One region of the Bacillus sp. 1A genome, then DNA from elsewhere that is predicted to be linked to it. Evidence: riboswitches for the same ligand, from Rfam matches in the RefSeq annotation. Region 1 holds a riboswitch; each other region holds the start of a gene.
The links. Region 1 has a riboswitch for S-adenosylmethionine ahead of ACUN0F_RS31860 (methionine ABC transporter ATP-binding protein). Riboswitches for the same ligand answer to the same signal wherever they lie in the genome.
Positions count from the first base shown of each region.

Region 1 (4,324 bases):
GTGTTGTACCGACAGCTGTAATATCTAACTTATGCTCTTTTTTAAATTGCTCTAAGAAAGCAACGTGCTGGAATGAGTTTAGTTCAATATCTCCATCAGCTAACGCTTTATTTGGCGTTGTGTAATCAGAGAACTCAATCAGTTTAACTTTAATCCCTTCTTTTTCAGCTTTTCCCTTTACAATTTCCCAAGCGTTTCCATCCGTTCCAGTTACACCAATGCGAACTACTTTCCCTTTTGCTCCTGCCCCCGTGTCTCCACTTGAGCAGCCGCTTAACGCTGAAATTCCTACAATCGCTGATAATGCAAATGCTAAAATTTTCTTCATTTTCTTTTCCCCTCTTCCTTTTTATGATCTGCGTAAAAAGACTTTCGCAAAGTAGTTTCCTAAATTTTGAGCTACCTGTACGAGAATAATAAGTAAAACGACCGTTACGAACATAACTGATGTATCAAAACGTTGATAACCATATGTCATCGCTAAGTCACCAAGACCGCCACCACCGACAAGCCCAGCAACTGCAGAAAATTCAATTAAACCAACTGTCATAAACGTAACACCTAAAATCAATGGCGCTAACGCTTCTGGTACAAGAATTTCAAAAACAATTCTAAATGGTGAAGCACCCATCGCTTGAGCTGCTTCAATAACTCCCTTTGGAACTGAAACAAGATTTGTTTCAACCATTCTAGCAATACCAATTGACGCAACTAACGTCATTGGAAAGATTGCTGCTGCTGTTCCAATCGTCGTTCCGATAACACTTCTTGTTAGTGGACTTAAAGCTACTAAGAAGATGATGAATGGAACCGGACGAATTGTATTAATAATGATATTAAGAATAGAAAAGACCCATTTATTTTCTAAAAAGTTTCCTTTCCTCGTTACATACAATAGTAAACCTAGAGGTATACCGAGAATTGTAGCAAATATAAGGGTTACGATTACCATTAAGAGGGTATCCCCCGTCGCATCTACTATGCGGGGCCAAAATATACTCCAATCAACTCGCATGAGCTTCTACCTCCTTCAGCTGCACTTGCAGTCTTAGATGTTGTAATGCTTTTTGAATTTCTTTCTGCTCACCTTGTAGTTCTACAAGTAGATTTCCAAATAGCACATTTTGAAGTTCAATAATATTTCCATACAGTACGTTTACATCGACGTTATAGTTTTTCGCGATATATGATAGTACCGGCTGCCCTGTCTCTTCCCCAGTAAATGTTAAGCGATAAATCTGTCCACCATTTTGAATTTTCCCTAGAACACTTTCCGGTAAATGATCATTAATAATGGAGCGTACAAAGTTTTGAGTTGTCTTTGTTTTTGGTTGTGTGAAAACATCAAACAGTTTTCCTTCTTCAATAACCTTTCCCTTCTCCATTACAGCTACACGGTGACAAATTTCTTTCACAACATGCATTTCATGTGTAATAAGAAGAATTGTTACATTGTATTCTCGATTTACTTTCTTTAATAAGTTCAAAATTTCTGTCGTTGTTTCTGGATCTAAAGCTGATGTTGCCTCATCACATATAAGAATGTCTGGCGATGTTGCAAGTGCTCTTGCAATGCCAACACGCTGCTTTTGTCCGCCTGATAGTTGCTCTGGATAATAGTTTGCTTTATCTTCTAATCCTACAAACTTTAGCAGTTCATTTACTCTTTCTTTCATCTCATTTTTTGGTACTTTCGCTAACCTTAATGGATAAGCAATATTCCCAAACACTGTTCTTGAATTAAATAAATTAAAACTTTGAAAAATCATCCCGATTCTTTGTCTTAGCTTCCGTAATTCTTTCGTCGATAGTGATGTAATATCTTTATCATCTATTGAAATCGTTCCCGCCGTTGGTCTCTCTAACATATTTACTAGGCGTAATAACGTACTCTTTCCAGCGCCACTAAAACCGATAATGCCAAAAATTTCGCCCTTCTCAACTGATAATGTTACATCCTCCACCGCATGAACAGATTGCCCACCTGATTCATATACTTTACTTACGTTGTTAAAAGAAATCATTTTTTCCCCTCCTATATGCTGTAAAAACTTGAAGTAGAGCTTTCGAGGTAAAATAAAAAGTGCTCTCCTTCTTATCAACCATAAAGATAAGAAGGAGAGCACTTATATGTACTCGGTCACATCTTCTCATCTTCCAAGCCTTTTATAAGGCTTGCTGGAGTTAGCACGGTATTAAAAAACCCGTTGCTGAGGTATCGTAGGGCCAGTCCCTCCACCTCTCTGGATAAGAATGTATCGATTTAATTGTCGTTTAATTAATTCTCATTATAGAACTCAGAATAATAGGAGTCAATACATTTTTTAGAAAAATATTAATTATTTCTCTATTAAAATTTTCAAATAAAAAATCACAATATAATATTGCTTTTTAAAGTTATGTAAAATTCTTCTCCTTCATATTTTTTTAAAAGGAGAATCACCTCTATAAATTGAATACCATTATTTGAATATGAAACCGGAGGAAGATAAATATATGAAAACAGCTCTTTTACTCGTTGATATTCAAAATGATTATTTTCAACACGGAAAGATGGAATTGCGTAATCCAGTAGAAGCAAGCAAATATGCTCGTCAGCTGCTACAACTCTTTAGAACGAAAAACGAACCTATTTTTCATATCCAACATGTAGCAATAAAAGATGACGCTACTTTTTTCCTACCCAATACAGAAGGTGTACATATTCATGAAAGCGTACGTCCACTTAGAGAAGAAACCGTTATACTCAAACATTATCCAAATAGTTTTCGCGAAACTGATCTTCTAGAACAATTACAACGTTTAGACATTGAGCACGTCGTCATATGCGGGATGATGACTCATATGTGTATTGATGCTACCGTAAGGGCTGCTTTTGATTTCGGCTTTCCATGTACCGTTATACATGATGCTTGTGCTACAAAAGATCTTTCTTTTAAGAATGCTACTATACCAGCCGTTTATATTCATAACACAATTTTGGCTAGTTTAAATGGAGTATATGCAACTGTAATGAGTACAGAGGAGTTTGTGGCTACAAAAAAACACTCCCTTCAGTGAGCAAAACCGAAAAGAGTGTTTCTTGTCAAACCATAGATTTTCTTTCAAATTGTATTATACAGGAAATCCTTAAAATGAATACTAAAAAATATGACTAATAAGTCAACTTTTCTCGTTGTTTTGTTTCTATTTACATGTTTATCCCGATATGAATAGGATTTAGCTAGTTCTAATTACCAAATGGTAATATACGGTAATTAGAACTAGTTTCTCCTATCAAAAACGTAACATATTATTTATCTGTTTGTTTTTGCTTCTTTTTCAAATACTCCGCACGCAATTTTTCAATTTGCTGCTTTTTATCAAATTTGGCAGGCGTCTGTTTTTCATGAAACTTTGCCACAGATACCTGACTTTTGTAATCCAATTGATATTTTCCCACTTTGTTCACCTACTTTTCTTGTCTCTAAAGAGAATCTATTCAACAAATATAATACACCTTATTTACTGAAGTAAACCTTATTACTTTATTAGTTTTTCTACTTATATCCATCTTAATCCACATATAGAAATTTTTTCAAAAAAAAAAAAAGAGATCTTCGCAGACTGCGAAGATCTCTTCTACTATTTCTTATAAAGTTTCAGAAGTAGTTTTTGCTTGCATGTGAAGCGCTAAGTAGTCAGGGCCACCAGCTTTAGAGTCTGTACCAGACATGTTAAAGCCACCGAATGGTTGGTAACCTACGATTGCACCAGTACATCCACGGTTGAAGTATAAGTTACCCACGTGGAATTCTTCACGTGCTTTTTCAATATGGTCACGGTTGTTAGTAACAACAGCACCTGTTAAACCGTATTCTGTATTGTTTGCAATTGCAAGTGCATGATCAAAGTCTTTTGCCTTACAGAATGCTACTACTGGTCCGAAGATTTCTTCTTTCATTAAGCGAGCATCTTCTGCAACGTCAGCAACGATTGTTGGTTGGATGAACCAGCCTTTAGAATCGTCTCCTTCGCCACCTGTTAAGATTCTACCTTCTTCTTTACCAATTGCAACATAGCTCATCACTTTATCGAATGCAGCTTGGTCATTAACAGGACCCATGTTTGTACCTAAAACAGCTGGATTAGCAACTGTTAATTCTTTCGTTAATTCAACAGCACGATTTAATACGTGATCGTATACATCTTCATGGATTACTGCACGAGAACATGCAGAACATTTTTGTCCTGAGAATCCGAATGCTGATGCTACGATAGATTTAGCTGCTAATTCAAGATCTGCTTCTTTATCAACAACGATTGTATCTTTACCACCCATTTC
Region 1 covers NZ_JBQYLZ010000001.1:6,229,695-6,234,018, forward strand. The annotation lists gene ACUN0F_RS31850 (MetQ/NlpA family ABC transporter substrate-binding protein) at 1-328, opposite strand, end outside; gene ACUN0F_RS31855 (methionine ABC transporter permease) at 350-1,015, opposite strand; gene ACUN0F_RS31860 (methionine ABC transporter ATP-binding protein) at 1,005-2,024, opposite strand; SAM riboswitch class I at 2,148-2,254, opposite strand; gene ACUN0F_RS31865 (cysteine hydrolase family protein) at 2,497-3,060, shown strand; gene ACUN0F_RS31870 (hypothetical protein) at 3,293-3,442, opposite strand; gene pruA (L-glutamate gamma-semialdehyde dehydrogenase) at 3,632-4,324, opposite strand, start outside.

Region 2 (4,324 bases), 5.8 Mb from region 1:
GGAGCATCACCACAGCAATTTAGCTTATTCTTTGCGATTAACGGTATCGGTATTATTATTGCTAGTCAGGTCACGGGCCGTTTAGCAGGGAAAGTGAATGAGAAAACGTTATTCGTTTCCGGTATTATTATTGCAGCCGTTGGTGGTTTATCTTTACTACTGACAATTGTACTAGGAATAGGTTTAATTGGTGTTTTATGTTCGTTATTCCTTGTTGTATCAAGTGTCGGGGTTGTATCAACAACTGGTTTCTCATTAGCGATGAGAAACCAGAAACAAGCTGCAGGAACAGCGTCGGCCTTATTAGGGTTATTACAGTTCATTTCAGGAGCACTTGTTGCACCATTAGTAGGTATTGGCGGAAGCAATACCGCATTACCGATGGGGGTTGTGATAGCTCTTTGTGAAATTGGTGCTGTATTATGTTATCTATTTATGGCCAGAAGAAGTGAAAAGCAGTTTGAACTGCAACAAAGACAAAATTTAGAAGCTTAAATTATAAAAAAGAGCTGATTCAAATATTTTTGAATCAGCTCTTTTTTCATTTCTTTGAAATAACTCATACAGCTTTGTAAGGTGATGCAAAAGTTATTTGCATAAAGTGACGATACTGTGACAAAAATGTAGGCATGTATATTAAGGTAGCGTCTGAAGTGTAAAAAGTAGGATGTTCTCGGTATAATAATAAGTGGAGATAAAAGAAACTATAATGAGTAGTAGCTGTAGATAAAAGGAGAAGAAGAGATGAAGAAGGTTTTGGGTATTGCTGTAATGGGAAGTATGATCCTTCTAGCAGGATGTAATGGAAATAAAGATACGAAAGAACCGAAAGAAAAGGTAGAGCAATCTACTGAGCAAACAGAAGAGATGAAAGAATACCGTGCGGTACATGAAAAATACGATATGAAAATGAATAAAGAAATTAATAAAGCACTACAGTTATTTGAAGTGGCAAAAGAAAAGGGCGGTAAGGAAATAACGAATGTTACATATAAAGAAGATGTACAAAAGGTAACGACTAGCATGTTAGAAGATATTGATAATATACGTAAAGAAATTCGTGTTCCAAAGTCGAAAGAGCAAGAACATGAGGTATACGCTGGTTTCTTGAATGAATCGGAACAAGCAATGAAAAAATTACAGAAGTTAGCTAAAGAAGAAGACTCATCATTGATTCGTGATATAGAAATTAACTTTGCAACAGCATCAACATACTATAAACGTTTTCAAGCAGAAACGAAAAAATAACCTTGCGTACGCGCAAGGTTATTTTTTCTTCTTACCATCTCCGTCTTGATCCTCGGATACTAATACATTCTGTTCCTCGTGAAATGCAGAGATTGTTTGTCCGGTAATATTATCGAATGGAGTATAAAAAGAAGTGATACGTTTCTTTTTAATAAAGAGTTTATCCCGCTATTTGCCGGGCAGTAAGACCCCACCTCAAAGTTCAGTGAAAGCAAAGAAGTTAGGTAGGGGATCAACTGCCCGTAAAAGCCCGATTGGTTCAACTAATAATCAGTGGGGGATGAACAAAACCCCCACTGATTAAAGTTTCACTTTATAGAAGCCGATGATGACAAGTACAAGTATAACGATTGTTAAGGGTAACTCTATAGTAGCAAGAAGTAAGGGATCTATCTTATCACTTCTTTAATATTATTTCTTTTTATTATAAGAGAAAACTGTAATTTGGATAAAAGAAGTAAAAACTGATTTTTCTAAATATATCCAATTTGATTGACTTTTCATTTTTTCAGAATTATAATTCAAAATATACAATTTGAACCAAATAATAATATAGCAATTTACTTATCCAGAGAGGTAGAGGGACTGGCCCTATGACACCTCAGCAGCGGGTTCTGTAACAGGAACACCGTGCTAATTCCAGCAAGCAAGTCTTGAAAGATAAGTGATGGGCCTTCGTTTATTAAGCCTTGATCTTATTTTTTAAGATCAAGGCTTTTTGTGTTTTAAGAAGAGGAAAGGGAGTAATGGGAAAAATACGTTAATAAAACAAAGTAAATACATTTGTTTAGGGGGTTATTGAAGTGTATGTTATTAAAAAACTATCGGTTATGGTGTTCACGCTATGGGTCATTACGACAGTAACATTTTTGATTATGCATATCATTCCAGGGGATCCGTTTTCATCAGATGCGAAAATCTTTCCTGAAGAAGTGATACAAAACATGAGAGCGAAGTATCACCTTGATGAACCGTTATGGAATCAATATGTTGCTTATTTAGATGGCGTAGTTCATTTTGATTTTGGTGAATCTGTTCAATCGACAGGTCAAGGTGTATCAGAAATTATAACGACAGGATTTGGTCCATCAGCGATTATTGGTTTACAAGCACTTGTTATTTCATTGTTAGTCGGAATTGCAGCAGGTACATTTGCAGCCCTATATCATGGGAAAGTAATTGATTATAGTGTGAGCTTACTTGCGATTCTCGGTATTTCTATTCCAAGTTTTATTTTAGCACCACTATTTATACAAGTATTTGCTATACAATTTGAACTTTTACCAGTAGCGTCTTGGGGCACATTTGAACATACGGTATTACCGTCATTCGCATTAGCATTAGGGCCAATCGCGGTTATTACAAGATTTGTTCGCTCTAATATGATTGAAGTTTTGCAGAGTGATTATATTAAGCTAGCGAGAGCGAAAGGCATACCAATTAAGAAAATCATTATAAGACATGCTCTTCGAAATGCGATTGTTCCAGTACTTACATTTGTTGGACCGTTAATGGCTGGACTTTTAACAGGGACTTTCGTTATTGAAAAAATATTTTCCATTCCTGGTCTAGGAAAATATTTTGTAGATAGTATTTTTAACCGGGATTATCCGGTCATTATGGGAACAACGATTTTCTATAGTGCATTATTAATTTCTTGTATTTTCATTACAGATATTATTCACCGTATTGTTGATCCGCGTATTCGTTCTATTATGTAAGGAGGGGGGCATTTAAATGGGAGCTTATGAAATCAATAAACAGTTATTAACGAATGAGGAGAAAAAAGAATTAACGATAAATAAAGATCAGCAAACGATTAGTCGAAAGAAGGAAGTGTTTCGCAAGTTTATATCAAACCCTATAGCAGTTTTAGGGGCAGTGACGTTATTACTAATTATTATTTTCTCACTGGTTGGCGAAAGTTTAACGGCATTTACTGCGAGTGAACAAGTAAAAGAAGCAACAAACTTACCACCTAGTAGTGAGCATTGGTTCGGAACAGATGATTTAGGAAGGGACATATGGGCGCGCACCTGGGCTGGAGGGAAAATTTCACTAACAGTTGGATTAGTGGCAGCGGCTCTTGATATAGGAATAGGTGTACTAATCGGGGGCTTTAGTGGATATGTGAGAGGACGCAGTCGCCTTGGAACGTTAATTGATGAGTGGATTGTACGAGGGATTGAAGTGTTATACGGTATCCCATATTTATTAATTGTTATTTTATTATTAATCGCTATGAAACCAGGGCTTTTTACAATTATTATTGCCCTTGCATTAACAGGATGGATTGGTATGGCACGTCTCGTTAGGGCACAAGTCTTATCTTTAAAGCAAAGAGAATTTGTTATTGCAGCAGAGCGATTAGGTACATCGCATATGAAGATTATATATGGGCATTTAATTCCGAACTTAACAGGTATTATTATCGTAAATTTATCATTTACAATTCCAGCAGCTATTTTCTCAGAATCATTTTTAAGCTTTATCGGACTTGGGGTACAATCACCAGCGGCAAGCTGGGGCACGATGACGAACGATGCACTTGGGACGTTACTAAGCGGAGAATGGTGGCAACTTTTCTTCCCATCGCTGATGATTGCTCTCATCATGTTCGCATTTAATGCAATTGGTGATGGTTTGCAAGATGCAATTGATCCAAAAATCGTCAAACGGAATCGAAAGGAGAAAAGACATGGGACAGCTCTTATCTTTAGAAAACGTAACATTGGCCGTTGAAAAAGAGAATAGTAAGCAAGCAATTGTGAAGCATGTTTCCTTTTCTATTAGCGAAGGTGAAATCGTTGCACTTGTAGGAGAAAGTGGTTCAGGAAAAAGTGTTACAGCACAATCTATTGTCGGATTAAATCAAGAATCTATTCACATCGATGACGGAAGCATCTCTTTCCAATCTCAAGGATTAACGAATTTACAAGAATCAGAATGGAATCAAATTCGAGGGAAAGACATTTCGTTTATCTTTCAAGACCCTCTGTCCTCTTTAAATCCGACGATGAAAGTAGGAAGGCAAATTACAGAGGTGATTTTGCAACATGAGAAAAAGTCGAAAAGA
Region 2 covers NZ_JBQYLZ010000001.1:401,740-406,063, reverse strand. The annotation lists gene ACUN0F_RS02145 (multidrug effflux MFS transporter) at 1-495, shown strand, start outside; gene ACUN0F_RS02140 (hypothetical protein) at 745-1,248, shown strand; gene ACUN0F_RS02135 (DUF3951 domain-containing protein) at 1,267-1,401, opposite strand; SAM riboswitch class I at 1,810-1,915, shown strand; gene ACUN0F_RS02130 (ABC transporter permease) at 2,052-2,969, shown strand; gene ACUN0F_RS02125 (ABC transporter permease) at 2,986-3,990, shown strand; gene ACUN0F_RS02120 (ABC transporter ATP-binding protein) at 3,947-4,324, shown strand, end outside.
Region 2: linked by a shared signal. The riboswitch ahead of ACUN0F_RS02130 (ABC transporter permease) and the one ahead of ACUN0F_RS31860 (methionine ABC transporter ATP-binding protein) in region 1 are both predicted to bind S-adenosylmethionine.

Region 3 (4,324 bases), 1.1 Mb from region 1:
TAGCGAAATTCAAGTTGAAAACCCACTAAAATACTAGTGAGGAATCGTTCTCATGTTAGGTTTTCTGACATGGGTTTTATTTTTGTCAAGAAAATTATTTGTGTTCAGGAAAAGTTATTTTGTTGTCAGATTTAATTTTTTGATTTATGATTTTTAACAGGGACAAAATGTAGTGAATTGTCGAATAATATGTAATACTCTTAATTTCAAGTTTTATAAATATAGAATGAGAGGTAGAGTGACACATCGAAGAGGGGGTTACAACAAATATGAAAAGAATAGGACTTGCATGGCAAATTTTAATTGGACTTGCTCTAGGTATCGCGGTGGGGGCAATTTTTTATGGCGATAGCACAGTTGTAGGGTACCTAAAACCAATTGGTGATATTTTTATCCGATTAATTAAAATGATCGTTGTGCCGATTGTTGTAGCAAGTATTGTTGTTGGAGTTGCTGGTGTTGGCGATGTTAAAAAACTAGGCCGATTAGGCGGGAAAACAATTCTTTATTTTGAAATTATTACAACAATTGCAATTGTTGTTGGTCTACTGGTAGCGAATATTTTCCAACCAGGAAAAGGCGTGAATATGGATCAATTAACAAAGACTGATATTTCTAAATATGCAGAAACAACAGCTCAAGTACAAAGTCATTCGTTTGCAGATACATTTGTGAATATCGTTCCAACGAATATTATGAAATCATTGGTTGAGGGCGATATGCTTGCGATTATCTTCTTCTCTGTACTATTTGGTTTAGGAGTTGCGGCGATTGGTGAAAGAGGAAGACCGGTTCTTCAATTTTTCCAAGGTGTAGCAGATGCGATGTTTTACGTGACTAACCAAGTTATGAAATTTGCACCGTTTGGTGTATTCGCATTAATTGGTGTAACAGTTTCGACGTTTGGTTTATCTTCATTAATTCCATTAGGGAAATTAGTCATAGTTGTATATGGTGCGATGATTTTCTTCGTTGTAGTCATACTAGGACTTACAGCGAAAATATTTGGAATTAACATTTTCCAATTCTTTAAAATTTTAAAAGACGAACTGATCTTAGCATACTCTACAGCAAGTTCAGAAACAGTTTTACCGAAAATCATGGAGAAAATGGAGAAGTTCGGTTGTCCGAAGGCAATTACATCTTTCGTTATTCCGACAGGTTATTCATTTAACTTAGATGGATCAACTTTATATCAAGCAATTGCAGCTATTTTCTTAGCGCAAATGTACGGTATTGATTTATCCATTACACAACAAATTACATTATTACTAGTATTAATGGTTACATCAAAAGGTATTGCGGGTGTACCGGGCGTATCATTCGTTGTATTATTAGCGACACTTGGTACAGTAGGTATTCCAGCTGAAGGTTTAGCCTTTATCGCTGGTATTGACCGTATTTTAGATATGGCTCGTACAGCAGTTAACGTTGTAGGTAACTCTTTAGCAGCTGTAGTTATGTCTAAGTGGGAAGGTCAGTATGACGCTGAAAAAGGACAAGCCTACTTGAAAGAAATTTCTAATAAGCAAGCAGCTTAATTATAATTTGAACAAGCTCTCACATAATATGTGGGGGCTTTTCTATATAGAAGGGAAGCGGACGTAATGAAACGTAAATATGGTGACGGTTCTTCGTGGAAGCGACTAATAGAGAAGGATTATACGGTTAAGCAAGTAGAAGAAGGAATGCTAGGAATATTAGAAATAAAAAAGGTAAGAGAACCTAGTTGTAAAGAATATGATGGTAAACAACTTTGTATTGCAGGGAATCAATATACGTGGATTCAATATTTCATAGACGGGAAAAACTTTGCGATTACAGCTATGTTAGATGATCAGAAAAAATTAGTGCAATATTATATCGATGTGGCGAAAGAATATAAAATTGACGACCGTGGTTTACCGTATTTTGATGATTTATATTTAGATGTAGTGTTATTACCGAACGGTAAAATGTATATATTGGATGAAGATGAGCTAGAGGATGCTTATAAAAGTGGCGATGTTACAAAAGAAGAGTATAAGTTAGCTTGGTACACTACGAAATGGATAATAGATGCAATGAAAAATAGCGAATTTTATTGGATTTCAATATTGGAAGAAGAAATCAAAAAGTTAAAATGATTGTTGTATTCAAATTTTTGTATAATTACCAAAAAAATCTATACAAAAAATAATTGACTTTTGTTTTGTAAGCGAGTAAAGTTAGGGAAGAAATTATTATTAAAAAATAAATATGAAACCTTCTTATAAAGAGAGGCGGAGGGACTGGCCCTACGATGCCTCGGCAGCGGACTCGATTTCAGAGTGCTGTGCCAAATCCAGCAAGCATGTGCTTGAAAGATGAGAAGAGCGTTCCTTATAGATGTATAAGACCTCTTCTCATTGGAAGAGGTCTTTTGTTATTCATTAGAAAAAGGTTGAAACTAGGGAGAGATGGTACTTTGAAAGAAACGAGAGGAAATGGTTTGGCTTTATTACCACTTGGGATATTTTTGGCGCTATTTATTGGTTCTGGAATTATTACAGGTGATTTCTATAAATTGCCGATACTTGTAGCAATTTCAATTGCTGTAGGAGTCGCTTTAGCAATGAATCGTAAAGAAAGTTTTAATGTAAAAGTAGAACGATTCGCTAAAGGTGCAGGGAACCCGGATATTATGATTATGGTTTTAATTTTTGTACTGGCAGGAGCGTTTTCTGAAACGGCAAAAGGGATGGGCGGCGTTGATTCTACAGTTAACTTAGCGTTATCCATTTTACCGCAAGGATTTATCGTAGCTGGAATTTTTGTTATAGGGGCATTTATTTCATTAGCAATGGGAACTTCAATGGGAACAATTGCTGCATTAGCACCAATTGCTGTAGGTATTAGTGGGCAAACTGATATCTCCATTGCACTTACGATGGCTACCGTTGTTGGCGGAGCGATGTTTGGTGATAATTTATCATTTATTTCAGATACAACAATCGCAGCTGTACGCTCACAAGGAACAGAAATGAAAGATAAGTTTAAAACGAACTTTTTAATTGTATTACCAGCGGCTATTATTACAATTGTACTATTAGTAATCATTACTTTAGGGAGCGATACGCAGATTAAAGCGCATAGCTTTGACTGGATAAAGATTTTACCGTATGCAGGAGTACTTATTACAGCATTGCTTGGCTGGAATGTACTTATTGTGTTAACTGGTGGAACTGTACTATCCGGCGTTATAGGTCTTTTAGATGGAAGTTACACGTTAGAGAGTTTCTTTAAAAGTGTAACGACTGGAATGGGCGGTATGATGGAGTTAGTATTACTTGCTATTTTAATTGGTGGTATGGTCGAACTGATTCAATATAATGGTGGTATTCAATATTTAATGAATATTTTAACTCGTAACATTCGTTCGAAAAAAGGAGCAGAGTTCGGTATCGCTGGTTTAGTAGGTATGACGAATATGTGTACAGCGAATAATACGATTTCTATTATTTTTACAGGTCCACTTGCGAAAAACATTGCAGATCAATATGAAATTGATCCTCGTAAATCAGCGAGTGTATTAGATCTTTTCTCATGTTGTGTGCAAGGGTTAATTCCATACGGTGCGCAAATGTTAACGGCAGCAGGATTTGCGGCGTTATCTCCGATTGAATTGTTACCATATGCGTTTTATCCGATCTTAGTTGGAGTATGTGGAATTATTTCTATATTAATTGGTTTCCCGAGGTTTTCTAAAGTAGCGGGAAAGAAAGAGTATCATAAAACAGCATAATTTAAAATGAAGTTTATGAATAGTAACCAAAGCCGTATAGAGAATGTTCTCTGTACGGCTTTTTATGTGCGATAAAAGAGTGAATCATCCTATCCCTACCGCATATTTTTACAAAAGGCTGAATGCAACTCAGTCTTAAGTCTGAGTCGAAAACGGTTCTTAAGCTCGTTATGGAAAAGTGAAAAAATAGTTAAGATAAGAGTATCAAATCGAAGGGAGGCAAGCACAAGATGAAACAATTTCTAGCGTTTATCGCGGCTGGTATTTTAGCTTTAATTGCTCTTGGCAGTCTTGCTGGTATTATAGGATTCGCAATTGGAGCAGGAGTTGTGTACTGGAGCTATAAATCATTTGTGCGAGCACAATCATTTTTTGGAAAGTTAGCTTGGGGTATTGTTGGTTTGATCGGCTTGTCCATCGCCCTTTCTCATTCCCCAGCATTAATCGGTATCGCAGCATTAGTAGTTTTATACTACGGATACCGTGAGTGGAAAAAAGAAAAAAATGTAGTTGTTGATTCTGCACCAGAAAGTTCTAAACCATATAGCAACTTTGAAGATG
Region 3 covers NZ_JBQYLZ010000001.1:5,159,577-5,163,900, reverse strand. The annotation lists gene gltP (glutamate/aspartate:proton symporter GltP) at 270-1,541, shown strand; gene ACUN0F_RS26370 (DUF402 domain-containing protein) at 1,608-2,126, shown strand; SAM riboswitch class I at 2,247-2,352, shown strand; gene ACUN0F_RS26365 (Na+/H+ antiporter NhaC family protein) at 2,447-3,763, shown strand; gene ACUN0F_RS26360 (lmo0954 family membrane protein) at 3,994-4,324, shown strand, end outside.
Region 3: linked by a shared signal. The riboswitch ahead of ACUN0F_RS26365 (Na+/H+ antiporter NhaC family protein) and the one ahead of ACUN0F_RS31860 (methionine ABC transporter ATP-binding protein) in region 1 are both predicted to bind S-adenosylmethionine.